One region of the Anaerotignum faecicola genome, then DNA from elsewhere that is predicted to be linked to it. Evidence: predicted binding sites of a transcription regulator. Region 1 holds the regulator's gene; the other holds the start of a gene.
What was found. The regulator NrdR, encoded in region 1, represses ribonucleotide reductase genes. The targets are predictions, from matches to a motif close to CACAANATNTTGTG.
Positions count from the first base shown of each region.

Region 2: a site for NrdR is predicted at 2,149-2,162, ahead of nrdD (anaerobic ribonucleoside-triphosphate reductase). Genes of this name have one in related genera too.

Region 1 is NZ_BHVZ01000001.1:574,751-578,164, reverse strand. Features, by position in the region: gene EJE48_RS02745 (anaerobic ribonucleoside triphosphate reductase) at 1-1,129, opposite strand, end outside; gene EJE48_RS12235 (hypothetical protein) at 1,245-1,382, shown strand; gene EJE48_RS02740 (YlmC/YmxH family sporulation protein) at 1,379-1,648, shown strand; gene nrdR (transcriptional regulator NrdR) at 1,735-2,199, shown strand; gene EJE48_RS02730 (hypothetical protein) at 2,204-2,479, shown strand; gene EJE48_RS02725 (chorion class high-cysteine HCB protein 13) at 2,584-2,766, shown strand; gene EJE48_RS02720 (hypothetical protein) at 2,922-3,414, shown strand, end outside.
Region 2 is NZ_BHVZ01000001.1:720,271-723,684, forward strand. Features, by position in the region: gene EJE48_RS03490 (MBL fold metallo-hydrolase) at 1-499, shown strand, start outside; gene glpK (glycerol kinase GlpK) at 615-2,108, shown strand; gene nrdD (anaerobic ribonucleoside-triphosphate reductase) at 2,217-3,414, shown strand, end outside.

The DNA of each region.
Region 1 (3,414 bases):
CTGCCTCTGTCACCAGAAGCATATTTTTCATAACCATGCGCCCTTCTGTGGAGGTATCCATGCCGTAGTTGATGGAGGAGAAGGGAGTCTGCGCGCCTGCACGGCTGTGCATGGTGTTGAGGTTATGCAGCAGTGCCTCCATTGCCTGATAGGTTGCCTTATCGGTTTCCTCGGTTGCTTTTTTCGCGGAGAAGGACTGAATCTTGTCCAGAATTTCTTCGGGTACGCCTGCCTCGATGAGCAGTGCCCTTTCCCTGTCGGTATATGCCTGAGAGCCATCCAGTGTAGGAATCAGGTTTTCTGCGGTCAGTGTTTGGAAGATTTCCTTTGTTTTTTTCGCATGCGCGGCGCAGTCCATCACCTCAATTAAGGAGGTCAGGTTGGAACGATAGCGTTTTTTGTAGGTTTTTGCAACGCCGGGAGCCAGACCATAATCAAAGTTTGCGATAGACTGACCGCCGTGCTGGTCATTCTGGTTGGACTGGATAGCAATACAAGCCAGAGAAGCATAGCTTGCGATATCGTTTGGCTCTCTCAGTACACCATGCCCTGTGGAAAAGCCATCATGGAACAGCTTGATTAAATCAATCTGGCAGCAGGTGGTTGTCAGTGTATAGAAGTCCAAATCATGAATATGAATATCCCCGTTTCTGTGCGCCTCGGAATGGGCGGGGTTCAGCACATAGCTTTCATAGAAATGCTTTGCGCCCTCGGAGCCGTATTTCAGCATAGAGCCCATGGCGGTGTTGCCGTCGATATTTGCGTTTTCGCGCTTGATATCGCTGTCGGTTGCATCCTTGTAGGTGATGTCCTCGAAGGTTTTCATCAGTCTGTCGTTCATGTTTCTGACTCTGGTACGTTCTGCACGATAGAGGATATACGCCTTTGCGGTGCGTACATGCCCGTGGTTAATCAGTACGCGCTCTACGGTATCCTGAATCTGCTCTACCGTAGGGGAGTCAATTTGTTTTTCTTCAAAAATATCGGAAACCTCCTGTGCAAGTGCAAGGCAGATTGCGTAATCCTTTTTGCCGATGGTTGCTGCAAAGGCTTTTTCGATGGCACTGGCGATTTTGTTGATATCAAAATGCACAGTGCGCCCGTCTCTTTTGGTGATGGTTGTAATCATAATCATTCCCTCTTTCCGATTTTCCCTGTTTTTTCTATTTCCATCCAAATGAATTTTTATCTCAAATAAACCACAAGATGTAGGTCTTGTTTAAAACGGTAAGCATATATATTGTATGGCATTCAAAGAAACTCGTCAAGAGGAACAGTGTGAAAAATATGAATTTAAACAGATTGCCGAAAGTGAGCCTTCGGACGGACTTTTTTCGCATAAAATTAAAAAAGATTACCAAAAATGGGGGAGAGAAAAATGAAATGGGAACGGTTTTCCTGCTTACAGGAGAAGGAAGTCATCAATATCTGCGACGGAAGGCGGTTGGGGTGCGTCTGCGATTTGGAGATGGATGCGATTTCCGGAAAAATCTGCACATTGATCATTCCGGAATGTGGCAGTAAGTGGAATTTCTTCGGAAAGGAACGGGCATTTTTCGTGCCTTGGCGGTGTATTCGCCGCATCGGTGACGATATCATTCTTGTGGAGGTGGATGGAGAGGAAATCCTAAGAACAGATGGGGACTGACGGGTGTTGACCTGCGGCAGAATCTCCTTTATACTGAAGAATAGATTTTTATGCTGTTTATATGCTATTTAAAGGAGGAAATGGCTTTGAAATGCCCTTTTTGCAATTATAATGATACAAAGGTAATCGATTCCCGCGGACAGGAGGATAACTCAGTCATTCGTCGCCGCCGCCTTTGCGAAAGCTGCGGCAAGCGTTTCACTACATATGAGCGGATTGATATGATTCCGATTACGGTGATTAAAAATGATGGTACAAGAGAAATTTTCGACAAAACCAAGATTATCAACGGTGTAATGAAATCCTGCAACAAGCGTCCCGTTACGGCACAGCAAATTCAGGAGCTGGCGGATGATATTGAAAATACGCTGATGGGTCTGGGTGAGAGAGAGGTAGAAAGCAAGCAGATTGGCAATATGGTGATGGATCGTCTGAAAGAGGTAGACGAGGTGGCGTATGTGCGCTTTGCATCGGTTTATCGTCAGTTCAAGGATATCAATACCTTTATTGACGAGCTGGAAAAGCTGCTTGTGGAAAAGAAGAAGGGATGATTTTATGGCAGAGGTGCAGACAAAGGCGCTTTTCACCTGCACAGAGGCAGGCTATGATGCTGCATTATCCATCATGGAGCTTTATCGCAGAAACGGAATGCAGGCATTTTTCTACGGCATTGCGGAGGAAGCAGATCTGGTTTCTCTGGGGGAAATAAATAAAATGACACATGTACTGCATTTTGTGGATGAAGAAAGCATCAGGCTGGTCAGCATTGCGGATGAAATGGGCGGCTTTACGGTGGACATCAGCATCAATGATTTGATTCTGCCGAAGTAATTTTTTTCGCAGGAAAACGAAAGCAAGACAGGCAAGAAATTCCAAAATACCTCATAGGATAGGAGTGTAACAAGAATGCTTTTATCTTAAGGAGGTATTTTATTATGTGTGGATTTGGTTGTGGGAACGAAAACATCATCTGGATCTTGCTTCTGTTGTGCTGCTGCGGCAATAATGATGGCTGCGGCAGCTGGGGCGACAGCAGCTCCTGGCTGTGGATTCTGATTTTGCTGTGCTGCTGCGGCAACAACAAGAGCAACAGCATCGGCAATGCCTGCGGGTGCTGATAACCCGACAGAAAGGCTGTTTCAACAAGTCGAAACCCTGTTTTCGACCTAATATTCTGCGGCTCCCGTATTTTGCGGGAGCCTGTCTGATTTTGCGGAGAAAAAACAGGAGCTGCCACACCTTTCCTTTTACAATAAAGGGGAGGTGATTTTTTATGTGGAAAAAAAGAAAGAAGGAAGAGCAGCTGGCGCTTTGGATTGAGGCGGAACGGGAGCGGCTTTCGGCGCGGGCGTATGCGCTGGAGGATGCGTTTTTGCGGGCATTTTTCGCGCAGTGCGTGGAAAGCACGGCGGCAGATGCGTATGAGGTTTTTCTGGAAACGCCGCTTGCGTATAACTATTTTCGGGAAAATCTGGGGCGAATGGATGAAAAAACGCTTGACCGTTTTTTTAAGCTGGCAGCAATTTATCATACGATTCGCACGGTCCGCCGTAGGAAAAGTGGACTGGACTGGACACGCATGTGGACAGGGTTAACAGCGGTTTTTTCGCTGAGTGGACAGGAGAGGAAGCTGACAGAGCTCCTACACTGCTGTGCGGAGCTGTATCAGAGCGGCTTTCAGGAGCTATTTCATAAAACAACGGCGCGGTATTTATTCGGTGACAGAGCCCTGAGTGGTTTTTCCTTCGCATTCATCGGGAATTTCT
Region 2 (3,414 bases), 150 kb from region 1:
TCAGTATGTAGAACAGAATCATCTCAAGGTTACACATATTCTGCTGACCCATGGACATTATGACCATATCGGCTCCGTCAACGAGGTTGCCGCACATTTCGGCTGTAAAATCGTCGGCGCGGCAAAGGAAATGCCCGTCTTCACCGATCCTGCGCTCAACTGTTCCCAGTTTGTCGGCGGCCCCATCATCGTTCACCCCGATATTCTGGTTTCCGAGGGCGATAAGGTAACCGTCGGCGATATGGAATTTGACGTAATGGAAACCCCCGGACATACCGTAGGCTCCATCTGCTTTATCGGCAAGGATATCATTTTCAGCGGCGATACCCTGTTTCAGGGCTCCTGCGGCAGAACAGACCTCCCCACCGGCGATTGGGATGATATCAAAAAATCCCTGAAAAGGCTCGCCGCACTCCCCGGGGATTATCAGGTATATTCCGGTCATGGCCCTGCCACCACGCTGGAAACAGAACGCAGAACCAACCCCTACATGAGATAACCCGTTTCCCCCGCACTGCCTGCGGGGGTTCTTTTTTTCTGTTCGCTTGTTCCCTCCTTTGCTTTTTGCTATACTAAAATCAATACTAATTTTTTGAGAAAAAGGAGGGCTCCCCATGAAATACATTCTTTCCTTAGACCAAGGCACAACCAGCTCCCGCGCGATTCTTTTCGACCAGAACGGGCAGATGAAAAGCGTTGCGCAGAAGGAATTTCAGCAATACTATCCCCACCCCGGCTGGGTGGAGCATGACGCTCTGGAAATCTGGGAAACACAGCTTTCGGTTGCGCGCGATGCCATTGCCAAGCTTGGCATTTCCGCAAGGGAAATTGCCGCCATCGGCATCACCAACCAGCGCGAAACCACCATCCTCTGGGACAAGCGCAACGGAAAACCGATTTATCATGCCATTGTCTGGCAGTGCAGAAGAACCGCACCCTATTGTGATTCTTTGCAGGAGCAGGGCTACACCGAAAAAATCCGCAAAAAAACAGGGCTTCTGATTGATGCCTATTTCTCCGCAACAAAAATCCGCTGGATTCTGCAAAATGTTCCCGAAGCAAAGGCACTTGCAGAAAGCGGCAATCTGCTTTTCGGCACCATTGATACCTGGCTGATTTGGAACCTAACCGGCGGACAGGTTCATGCCACCGATTATTCCAACGCCTCCCGTACCATGCTGTTCAATATCCATACGCTGGAATGGGATACCGAGCTTCTGGATCTACTGGAAATCCCGCGTTCCATCCTGCCCGAGGTGCGCCCGTCCAGCGGCATTTTCGGCAGCACGCTCCCCCTTCTCTTTGGCGAAAGCATCCCGATTGCAGGGGCGGCAGGCGATCAGCAGTCCGCCTTATTCGGGCAGGCGTGCTTCTCCCCCGGCACCGCCAAGAATACCTTTGGCACAGGCGGCTTTCTGCTGATGAACACAGGAGACAAGCCCGTTTTTTCGCAAAATGGCTTAGTCACCACGATTGCATGGGGTCTAGGTGGCAAAATCACCTACGCACTGGAGGGCTCTATTTTCGTTGCAGGCGCGGCAATCCAATGGCTGCGCGATGAATTGGGGCTGATTTCCTCCGCCGGGGAAACAGAAGGACTTTGCAGAGAGGTTCCCGATACCTGTGGTGTCTATCTCGTGCCTGCCTTTGTGGGCTTGGGCGCGCCCTATTGGGACCCCTACGCGCGCGGCTGCCTAACAGGGCTGACCCGCGGCGCAAACCGCTGTCATATCGTGCGCGCGGCAGTCGAGTCCATGGCATACCAAACCTATGATGTCCTCCACGCTATGGAGCAGGATGCAGGCATTCCCCTCGCAGAGCTGCGTGTGGACGGCGGTGCGGCGGCAAATTCCTTCCTGCTGCAATTCCAGTCCGATATCACAGGCGTACCCGTTTTACGCCCCTCCACACTGGAAACCACTGCCCTCGGCGCGGCATATCTGGCAGGGCTTGCCGTCGGCTATTGGGCAGATTTATCGGAAATCCGCCGCAACTGGCAGGTTTCCGCCGCCTTCTCCCCTGCGGCAGAAAGTGAAAAAATCAAGGAAAAGCTGGCAGGCTGGCATCATGCGGTCAGACAGGCAAGGCTCTCCGATGAGGCAGAATAACTATATCTTGTTAAAATATGCCGTATATATTGATTTTAACCACCAGATATAGTATAGTATTCGATATACTCAAAAATTTTATTTCTTGCCGAAAAAGGAGGAAGGCTTATGTATGTCATCAAAAAGGATAACACCCACGAGGCATGGAATGTGCAGAAGGTCGTGGTTGCAGTTAATAAATCCGCTTATCGTGCCATGGTAAAATTCACACAGGAGGAGCTGGATTTCATCTGCTCCTTCGTGGAGGATAAGGCACGCTCTTTGGGGCGGGAGGGCATCCCCATCGCAGAAATGCACAATATCGTCGAAGCCGCCCTCGAGCAGGTGAAGCCGGAGGTTGCGAAAAGCTATCGGGACTACCGCAATTATAAGCAGGATTTTGTAAAAATGCTGGATGAGGTGTATAAAAAAAGCCAATCCATCATGTATATCGGGGACAAGGAAAACAGCAACTCCGACAGCGCCCTTGTTTCCACCAAGCGTTCTTTGATTTATAATCAGCTCAACAAGGAGCTTTATCAGAAATTTTTTATGACAACCGAGGAGCTGCAGGCGTGTCGGGATGGGTATATTTATATCCATGATATGTCTGCCAGAAGGGACACCATGAACTGCTGCCTGTTTAACGTGAAGGATGTGCTGACAGGCGGCTTTGAGATGGGGAATCTCTGGTATAACGAGCCGAAAACACTGGAGGTTGCCTTCGATGTCATCGGGGATATCGTGCTTTCCGCGGCGAGCCAGCAATACGGCGGCTTTACTGTGCCCTCCGTGGATTTGCTCCTTGAGCCATTTGCGGAGAAAAGCTACGAAAAATATTACCGCCGCTATATCGATATGGGTCTGACCGCGCGCATCGCAGACAGAGAAGCCATGAAGGATATCCAGAAGGATTTCGATCAGGGCTTTCAGGGCTGGGAATATAAATTCAATACCGTTGCGTCCAGCCGCGGCGATTACCCCTTCATCACAATGACCTTCGGCACAGGCACAGGCAAATTTGCGAAAATCGCATCCATCACTATGCTGAATGTCCGCAGAAAAGGGCAGGGCAAAAAGAACTGCAAAAAGCCTGTTCTTTTCCCGAAGCTGGTGTTCCTCTATGACGAAAACCTGCATGGCGCAGGAAAGGAATTGGAGGATGTCTTTGAGGCAGGGATTCTCTGCTCCTCCAAGAGCATGTACCCCGATTGGCTTTCTCTGACAGGTGAGGGCTATGTAGCGGAGATTTACAAGAAATACGGTGCCATCATCAGCCCCATGGGCTGCAGAGCCTTCCTCTCCCCCTGGTTTGAGCGGGGCGGCA